DNA from 4 places in the Alteromonas lipotrueae genome. Region 1 is predicted to be linked to each of the others. Evidence: predicted binding sites of a transcription regulator. Region 1 holds the regulator's gene; each other region holds the start of a gene.
The links. The regulator sigma-54, encoded in region 1, starts transcription at its own class of promoters, with help from an activator protein. The targets are predictions, from matches to a motif close to GTTGGCACGNNNNTNGNNT.
Positions count from the first base shown of each region.

Region 1 (5,029 bases):
ACATTACGACCAATTGGGCTTTGTTTTATTCCAAAAGCCCAGATATACATTATATACCGACGACGCACAGTCACCGTGGGAAGTCACCGCAACAGAAGGTACTTTGTACAATAACGAATTGATACAGCTAGAAAATAATGTCGTTATTGAAAACCAAAGTGTCGATGACTTTGTAAGGACAATACGTACAGCGTTTATAGAGATAAACCTGTACACTAAGCAAATGACATCTGATCAGCCCGTGGAAATACGTGGCTTACAATATGTGATTAACAGCAATGGGTTTAACGCCAACTTGCGTACCCAGGAATACGAGTTAATAGACCATGTACAAACCATTTATTCGCCTAGCCACTAAAGCATTAGCGACCAGCCTCGCTGTTAGCCTTTTCTCTACTGTGGCTTTAGCGGCTGAAAGCGACTTCAACAAACCGATTAAAGTTGACTCTAAATCGCAATTTGTTGACGGTAAAAACAAAACTTCATTGTTTAAAGATGATGTACGAATTACCCAAGGTTCTTTGGTGATAAATGCCGATGAAGTTGAGGTTATTGCCAGCGAAGGAGATGGACGAGAGATATTTGTTGCTCGCGGCAAACCTGCCAGCTACTCGCAAAAATTAGAAGATGGCGCCCCCGTTACCGCCAAAGCCAACGAAATACGCTATGAAGTGGTAAATCGAACTATTTCTTTACAAGGGAATGCAGAGCTACAGCAAGATACCAGCAAAGTACAAGGCGACAAGATTACTTTCGACATGGTCACGGAACAATTGCTTGCAACAGGCGGCGAAGACGGTGAAGGTGGTAGAGTAACTACGGTATTTACGCCTGAGGCAATACGTAAAGCGTCATCGAATAACGAAGGCGATAAGGCGGACGGCAACTAATCATGGCAACGTTGAGCGCACAGAGTCTTGCAAAGGCGTATAAAGCCCGTCAAGTGGTTCGCGATGTAAGCTTATCAGTTTCGACTGGGCAAATCGTTGGATTACTCGGCCCCAATGGTGCCGGTAAAACCACAACTTTTTACATGATTGTAGGCTTAGTACCCCTTGATAAGGGCAAAATCAGTATTGATGACAGCGAATTAACCCATGAGCCCATGCACGAGCGTGCACGACGCGGAATTGGGTATTTACCGCAAGAGGCCTCAATTTTTAGAAAATTGACGGTGTTTGAGAACATCATGGCTATCTTACAGACCCGTAAAGGGTTGAGTTCAGCGGAACAAGAACAAGAAGCCGATGCGCTACTTGATGAATTTAATATTAACCATATACGTAATAGTACGGGTATGAGTTTATCCGGTGGTGAACGTCGCCGGGTAGAAATCGCGCGAGCATTAGCCGCTGATCCGCAATTTATTTTGCTTGATGAGCCATTTGCTGGTGTTGATCCTATATCGGTTAATGATATAAAGAAGATCATTCAACATCTTCGTGACAGAGGAATTGGAATCCTCATCACCGATCACAACGTAAGAGAAACACTGGATGTGTGTGAGAAAGCGTATATTGTGAGCCAAGGCGAACTCATCGCGCAAGGGACAGCAGAACAAGTTTTAAGTAATCAGAAAGTAAGGGATGTATACCTAGGAGAACAATTCAGGCTATAGTTACTGTAACCGAATTGTCATTTTCAGTTTTAAGCACGGGTATATTCACAACAAGAGTTTAAAAATAAGACGTAGATGAAACCATCTTTACAGCTAAAGTTCAGTCAACAACTTACCATGACACCGCAGTTGCAGCAGGCAATCAAGCTGCTGCAGTTGTCTACGCTCGACCTGCAACAAGAGATTCAGGAAGCACTAGACTCAAACCCACTTTTGGAAGTTGAAGAAGGCGGCGATGACCATCCTGTTGAGAAAAACAACATGGACGGCGACGACCCTTCTGTAGAAGCTGCTCCTACTGCATCTAGCGATTCGTTAGAAGCAGGTGACGCGCTTGAAAAGAACGACCTTCCCGATGAACTGCCAATCGACAGTACGTGGGATGAGTATTACTCGGCCTCTTCTGCTCCCGCTCCTGGTCCATCAAATAATGATGACGACCAACTGTTTCAGGGTGAAACCACCGACAATATTCAAGACCACTTGCTATGGCAAATGCGGTTAACCCCGTTTTCGGATACCGACCGCGCCATTGCTACCGCCATTATCGACTCAATCGATGAATCTGGTTACCTGAACGTCCCCATCGAACAGATTTTAGAATCGGTGAATTCTGACGACGTAGAAGAATTGGTGGAAATGGACGAAGTTGAATGTGTACTCAAACGTATTCAAATGTTCGACCCTATCGGTTCAGGTTCGCGTACACCGCAAGAATGTTTGCTTGTACAGCTTCGCCAGTTCTCAGACGATACGCCATGGCTTGCAGAAGCAAGACAACTTATCAATGAGTACTCGGACCTACTTAGCAGCAAAGACTACCGTACGTTAATGCGCAAGAGCCGTTTGAAAGAAGATCAACTTCGCGAAGCCATGCGCTTACTGCAAACGTTGAATCCTCGTCCAGGTAGTGCATTAATTACCAAAGAACCGGAATACGTTATTCCTGATGTTTCGGTAAACAAGAAGAATGGCCGCTGGGTGGTAGAACTTAACCCCGATAGCTTGCCAAAGTTAAGCGTAAATCAGCAATATGCCGCTATGAGCAGACGCTCTAAAAACAGCAGCGATTCGCAATTTATTCGCTCACATATGCAAGAAGCCAAATGGTTTATAAAAAGCCTTGAATCAAGGAACGACACCTTGATGAAAGTAGCAAACTGTATTGTGCAGCAACAAATGGGCTTTTTCGAGCACGGCCCAGAAATGATGAAACCAATGGTGCTAAATGATGTCGCAGAAATGGTAGATATGCATGAATCCACCATCTCACGTGTCACCACGCAAAAATATATGCATACCCCACGTGGCATATTTGAGTTGAAATATTTCTTCTCTAGTCACGTAGCAACGGAATCTGGTGGTGAGTGTTCATCTACCGCTATTCGCGCACTAATTAAAAAGCTTGTGGCTGCGGAAACGCCCAGCAAGCCATTAAGCGATAGCAAGATTGCTCAATTGTTGGCCGAACAAGGCATCAAAGTTGCCCGGCGGACAATAGCAAAATACCGGGAATCATTATCGATTCCGCCGTCAAACCAACGCAAAAGCCTTATTTAAAGGCCTTGATAATTTAAGGAAGACGAAATATGCAAATCAACCTTACCGGTCATCATGTCGAAATTACTGATTCTTTGCGTAGCTATGTCGATACTAAGTTCAGCAAACTAGAGCGTCACTTTGATCACATATCTAATGTGCATGTCATCCTGAACGTCGAAAAACTTAATCAAAAAGCCGAAGCCACCATGCACCTCAGCGGAGCAGAAGTGTTTGCTTCATCACATAACACCGACATGTATGCGGCGATAGACAGCATGATCGACAAGCTCGACAGGCAAGTTATCAAGCATAAGGAAAAGCTGAAAAAGCACTAAATATTAATATGGAAATTCAAGCCATAGTAAGTTTGGACCGCACCGAGTGTGCGGTTCAATGTAACAGTAAAAAACGTATTCTAGAGATTATTAGCGACATTGCTGCTAAAAATAATCCCGACATCGATCAGGCCACAGTGTTAAATAGCCTACTCGCCCGTGAACGAATGGGAAGTACGGGTATTGGCAATGGTATTGCATTGCCTCACGGTCGATTACCGGGCTTAGAACACGTTATCGCCATTATTGTAACCAGCAACCCTGCCATCGATTTTGATGCGCTTGACGATCAGCCCGTAGATATCTTCTTTGCCCTGTTAGTGCCTGAAGAGAAAACAGAAGGTCACTTACAAACACTTGCTACCGTTGCGGGAAAACTAAGTGATAAAGAAACGGTGAAAGCCATTAGGCGGGCCTCCACCAGTGACGACATTATTACGGCTTTAAGCTAATAAAGCACAGCACCATATTTTAAAAGGGAGAAATGCAGGTGAAACTGATTATTATCAGTGGTCGATCCGGTTCGGGAAAATCAGTTGCACTACGTGCCCTTGAAGATTTAGGCTACTATTGCGTAGATAATATTCCGGTTAACCTTCTCCCTACCCTTACTCATACCGTGGTTGATGAATATGACCAAGTCGCGGTAAGTATCGATGTAAGGAATCTGCCAAAAAATCCAGCGGACTTGGTAGAGATTTTAGATTACCTACCCTCGTCTTGGTCTATGACCATTGTGTATATTGACGCCAGCGACGATGTGTTGGTGAAACGTTTCAGCGAAACCCGCCGATTGCATCCGCTAGCTAAGCTCAACAAATCTTTATCTGAATCGATAAAAGCCGAATCAGACTTACTTGCGCCTATTGTTGAGCGCGCCGATTTGTATATTGATACGGATAAGCTCACAATTCATCAACTCGCAGAGCTTATTCGCGAGCGAATTCTAGGTAAGAAAAGCTCTCGGCTAGTATTGGTCTTTGAATCGTTTGGCTTTAAACACGGCATCCCCAAAGACGCCGACTATGTATTTGACGCCCGCTTTCTCCCCAACCCACATTGGGAGCCCGATTTAAAACACTTAACTGGCTTAGATGCCCCCGTAGAAGTATTTTTAGGTTCCCAGCCTGTTGTAACCAAATTCATTTGGCAAATTCAGAACTTGATAACCACATGGTTACCTCACTTAGAACGCAATAACCGTAGTTATGTCACCATTGCGATTGGTTGTACCGGCGGTCAGCACCGCTCAGTATTTATTGCTCAATCGTTAGCGAAAACCTTTGGCGAAATGCATCCCGATGTACAAATTCGCCACCGCGAGTTAAATCAGTAATGACCATCGAAAAAACACTTACCATAGTCAATAAATTGGGCTTACACGCCCGCGCTGCCACACAGTTGGTTCAATTAGCCAATCAATTTGATGCAAAAATAGTGTTGGTGAAAGGCGATAAGAAAGCCGATGCTAACAGTGTGCTGGGCTTAATGATGCTGGAAAGCCACCAAGGTGAACAGGTGAACGTTGTGGTTG
Region 1 covers NZ_JAESDJ010000001.1:166,231-171,259, reverse strand. Annotated here, with positions in the region: gene lptC (LPS export ABC transporter periplasmic protein LptC) at 1-358, shown strand, start outside; gene lptA (lipopolysaccharide transport periplasmic protein LptA) at 327-890, shown strand; gene lptB (LPS export ABC transporter ATP-binding protein) at 893-1,618, shown strand; gene KYS23_RS00695 (RNA polymerase factor sigma-54) at 1,694-3,178, shown strand; gene hpf (ribosome hibernation promoting factor) at 3,208-3,495, shown strand; gene ptsN (PTS IIA-like nitrogen regulatory protein PtsN) at 3,504-3,947, shown strand; gene rapZ (RNase adapter RapZ) at 3,986-4,831, shown strand; gene KYS23_RS00675 (HPr family phosphocarrier protein) at 4,831-5,029, shown strand, end outside.

Region 2 (5,029 bases), on a different contig from region 1:
TTGTTTTATGAAGTCTTTAATCGCCAAATCACTGGCTATTTGGCTAACAGTACTACTGCTTATACCATCGGCAATTGCAAAGGCGGCGCCTTTTAATGTTAAAGCTGGGCTGTTACTAGCTGGAATAAAGGCATCGCAAGCGTCTTGATTTATAGGCTTAACGCCGGCGCTGCTAAACTCGCTATAGTGAAGTGATAAAGATTGAATCTGCATATTGAAAAAGCCCGATACAGAGGAAACGTATCGGGCTTGCTAAATTATACTGTAGCGGCTTTAGCTGGTGCATTTTCAGCAACAGCAATTTTACGCTTGGGTGCAGTTTTAACGTGTGTGCTGTAAATCGTTAAACCAGTAAACGCTAAACCACCAACAAGGTTACCTAGGGCTGTTGGAATTTCATTCCACACGAAATAATCCATGATAGAGAACTCACCACCCATGATAAGACCAAACGGGAATAAGAACATGTTTACAACAGAGTGCTCGAAACCCATGAAAAAGAACAGCATGATAGGCATCCACATGGCCAATACTTTACCGCTCACGTGGGTTGAAATCATCGCGCCAACCACACCCAGTGATACCATCCAATTACACAGCATGCCGCGAATAAAAATAGTAAACCAACCTGCAGTACCATGTTCTGCGTAACCTAATGTTCTTGCCTCACCAATGCTAGCTACTTTAGCAGCAATAGCGCCACCATCTACGTTGTAACCCATGGTGAAAATGAAAGACATCATAAAGGCAACAGTAAGTGCGCCACCAAAGTTACCTAAAAATACTAGACCCCAGTTACGTAAAATTTGTTTAGGGGTAACACCCGGTCGCTTGGCAAGCCACGCAAGCGGGGTTAATACAAATACACCTGTTAGCAGATCGAAACCCATTAAATACAGCATACAAAAACCAACAGGGAACAAAACGGCTCCCAGTAAGAATATGCCGGTTTGTACCGCAATCGTAATAGCAAATACAGCCGCTAACGCTAATATTGCGCCAGCCATAAATGCGCGTATCAGCGTATCTCGTGTAGACATGTAAATTTTAGATTCACCTGCATCTACCATTTTCGTGGCAAACTCGGCGGGAAGTAAATAAGCCATAATTAATCACCCTGATATATAAACTATTATTGAAATAACGTGCTTTTAAACCGCTTTATCTAACAAATAAATAAAAAAAAACGTCCACACCATTCCCTGTTTCCAAAGAAGGTTGTGGACGTCTTTATCCAATTCGATAGATTGTGATAGCCAGTTTATTACCTGACTCTTACTAACAGAATCTTTGCGAGATTAATGCCAATAACGTTTTGTTTTATAAAAAACCATGTAAATCAGTTTGTTATTAGGTATCTGGATTGTGTTGTTGTAGGGGAAGGTTATAAGATTTAATCCACTATGGTGCAAATCACACGCTGTTATGCACCGATTTGGTGGGTGTCTAGATAACTTCTTGTAGATAACATCTGCCTTACATTCACAAGAGTTTACAGCGCTTCTACCCCAGCAAGAAATAAGCCCAGCAAGAACTAAGGCGCACGCGTGTTGTTTGGTAGCGTTAAGGATTTCTGCAGCTCAGAAAGGGCGCTTTTCATTATACGCTCCCGTTGCTGTCGGCTGTCGCTATTGTCGTTTTCGTCAGGCTGATAGCGTGCACGTTCGAATTCTTGAGTAATAGTATTAAACTGGCTCACGGCTTGTGCCGACATATGGGGTTTAACAAGATTAAAGTATGCCGAACTAGCCATGGTCTGTCTGTGTATCTTGGTGAAATTAGCAATTAATTCGGCGGCTTTTAGATAGATTTGTTGATATTTAGGCATTGTCGATTTTTTTCTAAGAGGGAAGAATAATACCAGCAGAAAAATACTCACTATCGCCAGTACACTCAGAAAAAAGAACGTCATTTTTTGAGAGGTCAAATCGCCAAGGAGCTTTTTTAATAAATCAGTTTGCGTTTGATTATCAAAACCTAACACAATGCGGCTCCACTGATAATCAAGTTGGCGAAACCAGCCGCGAATGGATAAAAACAACTCAGCAGAACTTAAATCGTTAAATATTCCCTCGCTACGAGTTTCGTTAAAATCGGCTAACGCTTGTTCTAACCCAAAGGTAATACGTGATGGTGCCACCACACTGGTAGGATCGTACGACACCCAAACGCCGTCTATTAACGCTTCTACCCAAGCATGGGCATCGTATTGGCGAACTTGTACTACGTTATCACTTAATAATTCGCCACCTTGATAGCCTGTCACCATTCGAGCAGGAATGCCCGCAACCCGAAGTGCAAAAACCATGGCGCTGGCATAGTGAGCACAAAACCCCGTCTTTGCTTCAAACATAAAGGTGTCGATGGGCGAGTTCGGCATAGCGTTAGGTTGTAAGGTGTAACTAAATCCGCTGGTTCTAAAGTGACGAAGAATATCATCGGCAATACTTCGCTCACTTTGGGCATTTGCTTTTAGCTGCTTTGCCCACGCTTGAGTACGTACGTTACTGTTTTCTGGGTAGTGAATATTAAGCTGATAATCAAAGTCATATATCTCACTAATAAGTGGGGTATCAGGGAAGTAAGTTAAATAGAATGCACGTTTGCCAACAATTGGACGTGCTGCCCGTAATGCATAATTAAACTGACGGCGCATCTCTGGATTGTCTAAAGCTGTGTTTTCAGCCGACACATCAAGAGTATACAACCAGCGTTGGTTACTGGGTTCTACAATCAATTGATAGTTTTCAGAAGATATCAGTGGTTGTGAGGGAGAGGAAGCCGGTGAGGGAGCCGCCACATTTCGTCCCATGGCTTTAAGTTGTGCTTCAGCTTGCTTTCGTCTTGGGCTAATTGTCCACGTTTTTCCGTCAAAGGCTTCCATTGTCATCGCGCGCCAATATCGCTGTTCGGCCAATGGTGGGCTTTGCTCAAAGGTGGCGGTGAACGCTAAATCGGACGATCTCGCCAACGAGGCAATGTCCCCTGGCGTGACCGACTCTGATAAACCCGTCTCATTCGACTTTGATGTTGGCATTTGCCACAGAGGCGGAAACTGCGGGATTACTACAAATAACAGCGCTGCCAAGGGAAATGCTTGTAGTAGTATTATCGTCGATTTACGCATAGACACCCTAAAGCTTCTAGCGGGGGCATATACCAATGATAAGGCAGTAAACAAAAGAACAATAATGGCGACGTAGCCTAACCACGCTTCTATACCTAACGCAAATATAAAACCGCACCCTACAAGAAATATGCAGGAGCAGAAAAGCTGCAAGAAATCTCTTGTTCTTGAGAGCAGCATAAGCTTGAGCGAGCAGGCGATTACTAATAGATTAATCATGCTGTTGAGCAAACCAATAGAAAGGCCGAACCACCCTAGGGCTATTAAGGCCAGTACGGCCAACAAATTGACGGTGCGACTGCTTGGGTTATATTCTTGCCACCCAAAATACAACGCGGTTTGCATAATAACCGCGCATATGGCGAGTAATACCACCCACGTTAGCAGTGGGGTAAGCAAACTGAACGTTAATACGATAAAGCAGGTGGCTAGCAGCATATTGGCTTTATTGTTCATTGAATCAGACCTTGCGCCGCGCTGATATTCGCCCCTGAAGATGAGGCTTTACCGGAAAATTTGGCCGAAGTGACAGTAAAAGGTGTATTGGGGTAAGTCGCCAGTGCCCTCAGACATTGGTGCATGTGCGTAATAGAATTATTGGGCGTAAAGGTCGTACTACCTAATTTTAAACCATAATGTATGCCTTGCGATTGCATTGACACTATTTTTTTGGTTAATGCACTTAACCCTTCTTCTAGCGGAGTGTTAGTCGGTAAGCTTAAATATACGTCTTCACCTTTTTGTTCGCTAAATTGCTTTACCACCCAATTTCCTGTTTTAGCGACCTGCTTCCACGCTACCCGGTTTAACGGCTCGCCTTCAATAAAGTCGGTAAGCGCAAAGAAGTCCTCATTACCTTGTCGCTCATCCTCTATACCTCCGGTGGTGTCTTGAGTGCTGTGAGCCATTTCACCAAGTTTCCCAACTTTAGGCTCTGGGTACACCATGACCTGCACGTCGAAATCTAGGTGAGTCCAACAATGATACAAACCGAAGGGGTAGGCGCTTTTTAAGGTAATTCGGGGAAGTTTGTGTTCGCCTCTAGCGTGAAGTAAGACAGGAATAGTCAGTCGTTGTTCTCGATTGCCAATATCAAAGGTGATAGTGCTCGTATCTTTAAGCCTCGGCAGCTGAAGCCACTGCACCTGTAACAAGCCTTCCGGTGTAGTTTTATAGTCGGAGTGTTTGACCCGATTGAGGGTGAGGTGTGCTGACGTGTTAGCAAAGATGGTTTTTGGAGGTGATACGCTAAGGGCAATAGCCGCAAAATTTTGATAGCTGTAAAACAAGGTAAGTAACATTACGCTAAGTAACAAATAGCTTAATAACAACATAAGGTTGTTTTGATAGTTTGTGCCTAATAGAAACAAGCACATACACATCACGATAAATCCCCAGCCAAAACGGCTCGGTAAAATAAACACCGAGCGCATATTCAAAGCATGTGAAGGATGTGGCGGAATACGTTTGTCTAGCCAAGCAAGCAAAGACTTGTGTAGTACTTTTTTAAACATGGATTACGCCGCCAGCGGATCGATACTATCCAGTAAATGCTGACTTAGCGAGGTGCCTGTATGTTCAGGGGTACTTGCACTAAGCCTATGCTCAGTAACGGCAACGAATATAGCTTGCACGTCATCTGGAGTAACAAACGTTCTATCGTGCATAAAAGCCCAAGCTTTAGCGGCCTGCAACAAAGCTCTGCTAGCGCGAGGTGATAATGGGGTAGGGTAGCGCCCTTCTGCGCGGCTCTCTGTAACTAGTCGCAATATATAATTAATCACATCATCACTAGCGTGCACATGGGGAACCGCGTCTTGCATAGTAATTAAGTCGATCTGCGATAAACACGAGGCTATCTGCTGCTGAACGTCGGTTGATTGCTTCAGCATGGCTTTTTCA
Region 2 covers NZ_JAESDJ010000006.1:114,925-119,953, forward strand. Annotated here, with positions in the region: gene KYS23_RS10365 (bifunctional protein-serine/threonine kinase/phosphatase) at 1-213, opposite strand, end outside; gene KYS23_RS10370 (formate/nitrite transporter family protein) at 258-1,106, opposite strand; gene KYS23_RS10375 (transglutaminase TgpA family protein) at 1,535-3,583, opposite strand; gene KYS23_RS10380 (DUF58 domain-containing protein) at 3,580-4,641, opposite strand; gene KYS23_RS10385 (AAA family ATPase) at 4,645-5,029, opposite strand, start outside.
Region 2: a site for sigma-54 is predicted at 1,291-1,309, ahead of KYS23_RS10370 (formate/nitrite transporter family protein). Genes of this name have one in related genera too.

Region 3 (5,029 bases), 320 kb from region 1:
TATTTTCACTTAACGTGATAGTAATAATGTCGCCAACCCGTCTAGCCGTCATATCTGAATACAAGCTATTGGCCATGTAAGAGCGGAACAGCGAACCATCTTCTACAATCTTCTCACGAGGATAATCAGGTACCACTGGAGCAAACGACGGGTCGTTTGCTTGAACCGGTGGCTGGTTAGTGCTTGCACAACCTGCCAATATTGCCACTGAAAGGAAGAGTCCGATAATTCGCATAACATTACTCACTAAAGTTGCTGAATGACTTGTCCAAGCATCTGATCCACAGATGAAATCACTTTCGAGTTCATCTCGTACAAACGTTGACTTTCAATCAAATTAACCAGCTCTTCGGTCACATTCACGTTAGAGGTTTCTAACGTACCTTGTGCAATCGTGCCTATACCTTGAAGGCCTGGTACACCTTGAATAGGCGCGCCACTTGATGCTGTTTCAACGTATAGGTTCTGCCCAATAGGTTGTAGACCCGTAGGGTTAATGAAGTCTGATAAGTTCATTTGCCCAAGCACTTGCGGCTCTGCTTGACCACGAATTGACACGCTAATTTCACCGTCTTGTGAAATCGTGATTTGCTGCGCATCTTCCGGAATAGCCACTTCAGGTTGGAGTAAAAAACCCGCGCCAGAAGTCACTATCTGACCTTGGTCGTTCATTGAAAACTGACCATTTCTTGAGTAGGCAATGGTGCCGTCAGGCTGCAAAATCTCAAAGTAGCCTCGCCCCTGAATAGACATATCTAACGCATTATCTGTGGTTAGCAAGTTGCCTTGGGTATGTGCTTTTTGTGTTGATACTACCTTTGAACCAGAACCTAACATAAGGCCAGAAGGTAATTCGGTATCAGCTGATGAGCGGCCACCAGGTTGGTTTATATTCTGATAAAGCAAGTCTTCAAAAATTGCTCTGTCTTTTTTAAAACCTACCGTTGATGCGTTAGCCAGGTTGTTCGATACCACCGCCACATCTGTTTGTGCGGCATCAAGACCTGTTTTACTTATCCACAATGCTGGGTGCATGGCGACCTCCTAACCTTTAAAGTTCGTATAACGAAATTGTTAACTATTCTATAGAATGCGCAGTAATTGGTTGCCGCGAGTATCTAGCTCATCAGCTTGCTTCATCATCTTCACTTGAAGCTCATAGTGGCGCTGAAGGCTTATCATATTGACCATTTCGTCAACGGCATTAACATTCGAGCCTTCCAACATGCCAGACATCACTTTCACACCAGCGTTTGCTGGAGCTACCGTGCCGTCTTCCATTCTAAATAAACCATCAGTGCCTCGTTCCATATCGGCATAGTTCGGCTTAACCAATTTCAGCCGGCCAACATCTTCAATCACATTTTCTGGCGCGCCAAGCTGTCTCATTGACAACGTACCGTCCATACCAATATCTAGATTATCTAGGGGCACAGGAAGAAAGATTGGACCGTTATCACCTAAAACGGGGCGATTGTGCACATCTGTCAAAATACCGTCGTCACCTAACTTGAAGTTACCGTCACGAGAATAAGCTTCTTGCCCATTATCGTCTTGAACGGCAAACCAGCCATCGCCTTGTATAGCAACGTCTAAATCACGACCCGTTTGAATCATAGGGCCCGACTCATAGTTGTTTGACGGACTTTCGGTCATTGAAAAAACGCGAGACGGCAAACCTTCGCCGTAGGCAGGCATTGACCTTGCCTGTTCTAACTGAGCTCTAAACCCAGTTGTTTGCGCGTTAGCCAAGTTATTGGCACGTAGCCCCGTACCTAAAAGGTCTTGAGATGCACCACTGGCAGCAATGTAGAGAAGTTTGTCCATGACTGACTTTTGACTCTGGTTAAACCATATACAGGTTTTGCAATCCCAGTGCCAACATGCACAAATCGAAGTGGATACAAAAAAACCGCAACTATGTTGCGGTTTTTTTACTTAAACATCACTGCTTATCGGATGTTCAGGATAGTCTGGTTCAGTGAGTTGTTCACTTCAAGCGCTCGAGAGTTCGCCTGGAAGTTCCGCTGTGCAATAATCATATCGATTAGTTCAGTGGTAAGGTTAACGTTAGCTTGCTCTAGGGCTGATGAGTTAATTTCACCAAAAGTACCCGTAGTCGCTTCACCCGCTAATGCTTCACCAGATAGAATGCTTTCTTTCCATTCCGTGCTGCTTTGCTGTGTTAAGCCTTGCTCATTGGCAAACCTCACTAGGGCCACTCGCACAATTGGCTCAGAAGTACCATTTGAGAAAGTCGCTCGAACCAAGCCATCTGGGCCAATATCGATACCGGTCAAACGACCAACAGGCAAACCATCTTGCTCTAATGACGTAACTTCGAATGCTGATGCGTATTGCGTAGGCTCAACAGTAGTGGCTCCGCTAGGCTCTAGGTTAAAATCAATGCCAATTTGCTGCGTTGCATCTGCACCATTTGATAAGGCTGAACCAAGCGCTTCAGTAGTTAACTTATAATCGGTAGTTTGAATGCCATCTGGCGATTCAATACCAATAAAGTCACCACCTTGAGAAAACACGAGTTTAGCGGCTGTAACGCCGTTACCTGTGTTAGTACCCAATGAGTTTACCGCTGTTGTAGGATCGGAATCTGTACCGGTAGAATTCACTAAATCAGTAAGTTGATCGTCAACCGCTGTAGCCACATACCATTCGTTGTCTGCCGCCACATCTTTAACGAAGTAATAGGTCATCACGTGGCTGTCGCCTAGTGAGTCATAAACCGTTACCGAGGTTGCCGCGTTATAGGTAAGTGGATCTTCCGGGTCGAATGCAGCAGGGTCTAAGCCCTGATCACCCGCAGGTAAGTTCATACGAATATCAACTTCTGAGGTTTGAGCTGGAGACCCTGACGAATCTGGAATTTGTACTGGCTCAGTGGTACTCAATGCAACTGACGAACTGGTAGAGTCTGAGTTAACGGGAAAACCTAAAAGTAAGTCGCCGTTACTGTTAACCACGTAATTGTCATCATCTAACTTAAACTGGCCAGCTCGGGTAAACGAGAAATCTCGTGAGGTTTCATCAGGAACGGTGGCAAAAAAGCCGTTCCCAGTGATTGCTAAATCAAGTGCTGTATTGGTGAACTGTAAGCTACCTTGAGAAAACTGCTGGGCTACATCTTGTGTCAAAACACCGTCGCCCACTTTGGTCTTACTGCCAGCCAAAAGTGATGTGGCGTACACGTCGCCGAATTCAGCGCGAGACTCTTTAAAGCCAACAGTATTCACGTTTGCGATGTTATTCGCGGTTACATCTAAATCTTTTTGTGCGGCAGCTACGCCACTTAGTGCAATATTAAAAGACATGCTTCTTTCTCCTGCTAACTGCCGATTTGAATAACGTCGTCAAGACTAATGCTGACTTCGCCATCTAAATTTAAAATGACGCCCTGACCGCTGCCGGCCAAACTAACACTTCCTACATGACGATTAATGGCTGTATTCAATTGAACGCCTTCACCATTTATTTCGCCTGTAGCACTGATTACGTAGTCGCCCGCTGGCATATCGTTGCCTTGGGTATCCTTGCCATCCCATTCAAATTGAATGTTGCCAGCGGCTTGTGTGCCAGCATCAATGGTCTTAATCACTTCACCGTATTGATTTTCAACAGTGATCGTCATGTTTTGTACGCTCTGCTCATTGACCACAACACCAGATACGCCTGCAGCGTCGCTAGACATGTGCCCTACGTTGCCCTGTACCAACACGTTCTGACCTATCAAGCTTGATGCTTGTAATGCCTGGTTAGATGTCATCGAGGCGGCGAATGACTCGAATTTATCATTCAACTGAGAAATACCATCAGCCATAGTGAATGATGTCATTTGCGCTACCATCTGGTCGTTATCTACGGGTTTAGTAGGATCCTGATTCGCTAATTGCTCGGTTAACATGGCAAAAAAGTCTTCTTGCGAAAGCTGTTGCTCTGTTCCATCGACAACCGGAACCGTCTCTTCTTGCCAGTAGAGTTCGTTGTTCAGGCCAGTGGTGTTGTTAATTGTGGTCACAGTATTTTCCTCACATTACCTACGCGGCAACTTATTGCCCTTGCCCTAGCTGCAATACCCGACGAAATATCTTTTTCGTGGTATCTGCAACCTGAACGTTGGTTTCATAGGCTTTTGATGCCGACATCATATTTGCCATTTCTTCCACGATGTTGACGTTAGGCTTATAGATATAACCTTCTTCGTCAGCCATTGGGTTATGCGGAGCATACTCAACTTGCAATGGTGCATCGCTTTCTACAATTCCCTTAACTTCAACACCCACGCCTTTGGATTGATCGCCCATAGCACGCTGTAACTCTGCGGCAAACACAGGGTGTCTTGCACGGTACGTTTCGTTATAACTACTGCTTACCGAATTCGCGTTGGCAATATTACTTGCGGTTGTGTTTAAACGAACATTCTCAGCTTCCATACCGGTACTGGAAATTGACATCACATTAAATAAGCTCATGATTACTGGCCTCCAGAACTAAGGGCTTTTTTCATACCTTTGACTTTACTGTTAATAAACTCAAGTGTGGCTTGATAGCGTAAACCGTTATCTAAAAAGCGGTTACGTTCTGCCTGTACTTCCACCGTATTACCGTCGCCGGTATCCGGTTGCGTGGGTATGCGGTATTGCATTTCAAAATTTGATGCTACCGACGATACATCGCCACCTATGTGTTTATCGTGCGTTCTTACTAAGCTTCCACCACCCAATTTGTGCTGCCCTTCTTGGGCGCTCATGGCTGACTCCATCGCTTTATTAAAGTCGATGTCTTTAGCTTTATAACCAGGGGTATTGGCGTTCGCTAGGTTTCCAGAGATGACTTCCATTCTGTCGGTGCGTATTGCTAACGCCGACTGATGAAACCCGACTAACTTGTCGAGATTAATGGCCATATTGAAAACTCCTAGCTGAGAAATTCCGTAAATACGTCATGAGTAAACAATGACGAATTATCTGTTATAGGATTTTACTAGCAAGGCAGATGCCAACCTGAAGATTGG
Region 3 covers NZ_JAESDJ010000001.1:484,001-489,029, reverse strand. Annotated here, with positions in the region: gene flgH (flagellar basal body L-ring protein FlgH) at 1-235, opposite strand, end outside; gene flgG (flagellar basal-body rod protein FlgG) at 247-1,035, opposite strand; gene KYS23_RS02040 (flagellar basal body rod protein FlgF) at 1,084-1,827, opposite strand; gene flgE (flagellar hook protein FlgE) at 1,953-3,329, opposite strand; gene flgD (flagellar hook assembly protein FlgD) at 3,344-4,033, opposite strand; gene flgC (flagellar basal body rod protein FlgC) at 4,065-4,487, opposite strand; gene flgB (flagellar basal body rod protein FlgB) at 4,490-4,921, opposite strand.
Region 3: a site for sigma-54 is predicted at 1,865-1,883, ahead of KYS23_RS02040 (flagellar basal body rod protein FlgF). Genes of this name have one in related genera too.

Region 4 (5,029 bases), on a different contig from region 1:
GCTGGTATCTTCAGCAACTTTAGGTTTCCCCGTTAATACCGCTTCAATGTCTTCACGTTGAATAGGTTTAACAAGGTAATCAATATTGGGGCCACATAAGCCTTTAATGACACCTTTTACCGATGGGTGTCCGGTAATAAGGGTAATACGTGGGCGTTTAGGAAGGGCGTTAAGTTCATCGAACAAGTGCGCGCCGCTGCCATCTGGCAACATGAAATCAAGTAATACATGATCGAAAGTTTCTTTCTTTAACCAGTCTCGCGCTTCGCCTAATGTGGCTGCGGTTAGTACTTCGTGACCGAGAAACTCAATAATAGTGCAGGCCACCTCGGTAAACTCGGCATCATCATCTACAAGTAAAACAGTTAACACTTGAATATCCCTTCTGTAATGACCAACCACTTCCTGATAGCTACACTAAGTGACTTGGGTAGGTGAATTGACCAGATTTTATAATTATTTGTGCATTATTACATTCAAACGTAGACCTTGTCGCATTCATACTCAACTTTGGTTGAACAATGCAGCAATATCTTTTAGCTAGCGTTACGATGCGTTCCACGCATTAAATTAAACGATGGCTAGCTAAATATAATCCGCACACCGACATATCTTTACCTGATAAAGCACAGATTGTGCCGTTTGCTACCAAAAAAGCACAGATTGAAACAGCGACCAACTCCAATGGCACAATTATCGCATTGTCATTCGCATTGTAGCTCTGTAACCGAATGCGAAAACTCAGCGCTTATGTCCAAATTTCTGAAAAATTTATCTCAGATTTTTACCTGTAGTCAGCGTTAAGTATAAGCGGTGTGTACGGTGATATTGCTCAACAAGTTTATTTATTGATGGAATAACCAAAGCGTATTGCGCTTCGCTATCACCCAAGACGCATAGGTTTCGATGGAAATAAGGCAGTTGTCTTAGCCATATATAGGGAATGAAAATGTTTAAGGAAACCGGTGCAAGATCAATGACACTTTATGAGTTGTTGGGAAAGATGCAGCCTAAAAACACAACTGATGTTATGGCGTTTTCCGAGTTTTGGAATGCCATGGAAAAAAGGGGGTTTGGACCCATGTTAGCTTTGCCTGCGTTTATTGCGGCAACGCCCATAGGAGCCATCCCCGGTGTGCCCACCATTACCGGTGTGACAATTTTACTGATAGCAATGCAAATTTTACTCGGTCGACGTCACCCGTGGCTTCCCGCTACCATTATGAAAATTGAAATGGATGCTGAGCGAATAGAATTTTTGGTTAATAAAATGAAACCCGTGGCGGTAAGGTTTGATCGTTTCTTAATGCCACGCTGGTTTTTTATGCGTCAACCTGTGTTTCGTTCTCTCATTGCGCTGAGCTGCGCGGCTTGTGGATTGATGATGGTGCCATTAGAGTTAGTGCCGTTCATGGGGTTAATACCGGCGTTTGCAGTATTGATTATGGCTATAGGTATGGCAACAGATGACGGTGCGGTAGCACTATTTGGATTGTCCATTGCCCTATTTGGCTTTTTGTATGGGGGCCAACAATTAGCGCTAGGTATTGGATAGGCGAACTCAGCTTTCAATTACAGAACAAAAAATTAAGTATAATTCGGCGCTAACAGGTTGCCACTGCTTAAGCTACCGCTGTAAAGACTCTACGCATTGTTCAAGCATGCCATCAGCAGAAGGAAGCTGCATCGATTGGTATCGAAGTTCACCGATAAAGCTTCTCGCTGCGGGCCCTAGACCATCGCCATCTTCGAATGTGAGATAAAGCATAGCGCGGCGTAAACCGCTGCTGCTATCAAGAGGTAGTGGCAGCAATAGCCCTTCTTCTAATTCTTTTTTAATGATAGCGATAGGTAACCAAGCAAATCCAAGTCCTTGAGAAATCATATCTACTGACGTTCTAATGTGGCTAACCGTCCAGCGTTGCTCAGCGCCAAGCCAACCTGCATCAACTTTACGTTCAGCCGATGAATCCCTTACTACAATTTGACGATGCGACTTCAAATCTTCTAGTGTTAACGCACGGTCGAGAGCGTGCAAAGGATGATCGACATGCGCTACAGCGGCAAAGTCTATCTCGCATAAATCTTCACTGAATCCGCCGGGGTAGGGGAAAGGTGAAATCGCGATATCGACATTGCCACTATCAAGCAAGGAGTTAGCGCCGCTTAACACGGTTTCTTCAATCTCGATACGTAGAAGAGGAAATTCTTCAGACACTTTGCTCAATACATTATAAAGTAAGTCTGATGGGAAAATGATATCAACAGCGATGCGAAGAAGGGTTTCGGTTCCCGCTTGTAAGCTAGCCGCTACAGCTTCTAACTTCTGAGCTTCATTTAATACAAACGCCGCTCGCCGATACATTAACTCGCCTTGAGGAGAGAGTTTTACTTTACGCCCACTGTTTTCAAACAGCACAACGCCAATGGCGTTTTCTAACTTTTGAACTGCGTGATGCACACTAGATTGGCTCTTGTGCACTAATGCGGCAGCTTGATTGAAGCCTCCCGCATCAACCACTGCCTTAAACATGCGCCACTGTTCTAACGTAGATTTTAACATCCGCGAGCTCTAATCGATTATTCTGTCACAGTATAGCGCGGTTATACCACAAGCGGCCAGAGGCTGTCAGCGCTTATGCGTCGGTGGCTTGCTTAATATCGCTAATTGAACACGTTACCACGCTCACGTTGTCATACCCCATGTTCATTAGCTGTTCGGCAGCTAACTTAGCACGAATGCCTGAGGCGCAATGAATATAGATTGGAAATTTGGCATCTTTACATTTTTCGATAACTTTCATCTCAAGTACGCCACGAGGAATATTTAACGCAGCTTCTACAGGGCTAGAAGCTGCCTCTGCGGGTTCACGAACATCTAGTAATAACCCATGATTAGAAGATATTTCCTGCATTGCTTCTTTAGCCGTTATACAACGAATGGGGAAAGGGATATTGGCGATTCTAGTACTGATATCAATTAACATTGAGGCACCTTGAAGAATAATAATAAGTTTACTATATAAGGAATGCGCTATATTTTCTACCTTCTGCTTTTATTATATTTTTATAAAAAAGTGACATTGAGTTTTGGCGTTCACCGCTATAGTAGTATACTTTAGTATAAGGTGGCAGGGTGGTAGCCTGTTTACGTAACTTTATAAGTGAGTTGTTATGACTGATAATTTAGCCGTTGATGATTTATCTGTGAATATGAGCGAAATGGCTCAATATACAATGGAAGCTGAGCTTTATCTTAAGCAGTTGGCAAATAAAACCCGTTTAATGGTGTTGTGTTCTTTAATGGACAAAGAGTTATCTGTTACTCAAATGTTAGACCATGTAGACGTTTCACAGCCAGTAATTTCACAGCATCTAGCACTATTAAGAGAATCTAAAATGGTGGCCACACGCCGAGACGGACAAACCATTTATTATCGATTGGCCGATGAAAGGGTGAAGCAAACCATAGGCTTGCTCCACAAGTTCTTTTGCGCTCAGAACGACTTAACTTAACTGATAGTTAATCGCTCTTGTTCGAATTGTACTCGTCCAGCTAGACAAGTTTAGCGTTTGCCACCAATGCCTCTACATATGCAGCGTCACTCAATTTATCAAGGTCAACTTCCGGTCTAGCCATCAATCCCTCGTGGGTTAGGTCGACAGAGACATTGTGAGAAGACCAATCAATTTTCCTGATGTCAGAGGGCAGTACTGCAAGCTTTTTACCACCAGGAAGCCAGTTATTTGTATCAACCACTAACAACTGAATCTGCCACCCCTCAGTATCAAACACGAAATCGCTAATATGTCCTACATTATCATCTTGGGTTGCCACTTCGTAACCACTGACTTCTCCGCAAGCCCGTAAGTGATTTTCAGGTTTATTTTCTAGTTCTTCTTTACCCATGGCCGTTAACTCAGGATCGGCTAGTTGATTGGGATGAGCGAAATCGCCCCAAGCGCCAGGGCCTATCCAGTAATAACCATAACCAAAGTAACGAAATAATGTTTCTTCAAATTCTCTTGAAACAGGTTTATGTTCGTCAATTGATGGGCTGTTTTTAAGCGTGTCTGCAGTCATGGAAACATCCACGGTTTCTTCTTCTTGATCCAAGCGTGTGACCGAAATAGGTGATATCACCACTTTCCTGCTAAGGGGAAGCCATGTATTCGTATCGGCAACCACATACCTCACGACGAAATCTTTATCGTCAAACAATATATCTCGTACGCCGCCTATGTCCTTATCGGTAGCATGAATTGAAAAATGTTTAATCTGTTTATATGACACAATCATCGCTGCGCCTCCTTTGCCTTGTGGCTTGGGTAATTCATTAGATATTGTTCTACTATTTTTCAACAGCGTGGTTTGCGTAAAATAGCAATTTCACAATGCTAAGTTATTAATATAGAACCATCTGTTTGAACATTACAAATATGCAAAGATTTGTTCGAGCGCAATCTAGATATGGATCAACAAAGTGGGGAATAACGGGGCATATCACAAATAAAATCAACCAGCCCGATTGGCACCAAGCTGGTTGAGGCGATGTTGAGTTGTAATTAGGCTACATCGAATGCTTCATCACTGTAATCTTCATCGTAATCAGATTGGTTACTCGCGGCGCTGCTATGCAGTGTATAGAAATGTTTCTTGCCTCGAGACAAGCGTACATACTTGCCCCAAGTGCGCTCAACAGTATTGTCAGCTTCCACTTTACCATTAATAAAGTCTAGAAAATGGCGCTCATCATCCGTCTCTGGTGCTAACTCTCCACATTCCAGTGCCAGCAGGGTTTTTCCATAACCGGTTAGTATATCTGCCTCACCAATACTGAAATCGCCAGATTTTCGAAAGCCATAAGGAAATTTTTGTCTATCTATAAAAGGTTTTTGAGAAACGCGGATTGATAAATTTTTCATGGTTGTACCCAGCATTGAGTTGTCTTCAAGCGAACTTTTAAGACAAAAGAATCAGAACATAAAACAAAACATTTTTTCCTTATCAATAAAAAATTTTGTTGGA
Region 4 covers NZ_JAESDJ010000005.1:249,999-255,027, forward strand. Annotated here, with positions in the region: gene KYS23_RS09585 (sigma-54-dependent transcriptional regulator) at 1-372, opposite strand, end outside; gene KYS23_RS09590 (exopolysaccharide biosynthesis protein) at 950-1,555, shown strand; gene KYS23_RS09595 (LysR family transcriptional regulator) at 1,628-2,563, opposite strand; gene KYS23_RS09600 (rhodanese-like domain-containing protein) at 2,637-2,987, opposite strand; gene KYS23_RS09605 (ArsR/SmtB family transcription factor) at 3,175-3,516, shown strand; gene KYS23_RS09610 (PRC-barrel domain-containing protein) at 3,557-4,300, opposite strand; gene KYS23_RS09615 (MaoP family protein) at 4,567-4,926, opposite strand.
Region 4: a site for sigma-54 is predicted at 684-702, ahead of KYS23_RS09590 (exopolysaccharide biosynthesis protein). Genes of this name have one in related genera too.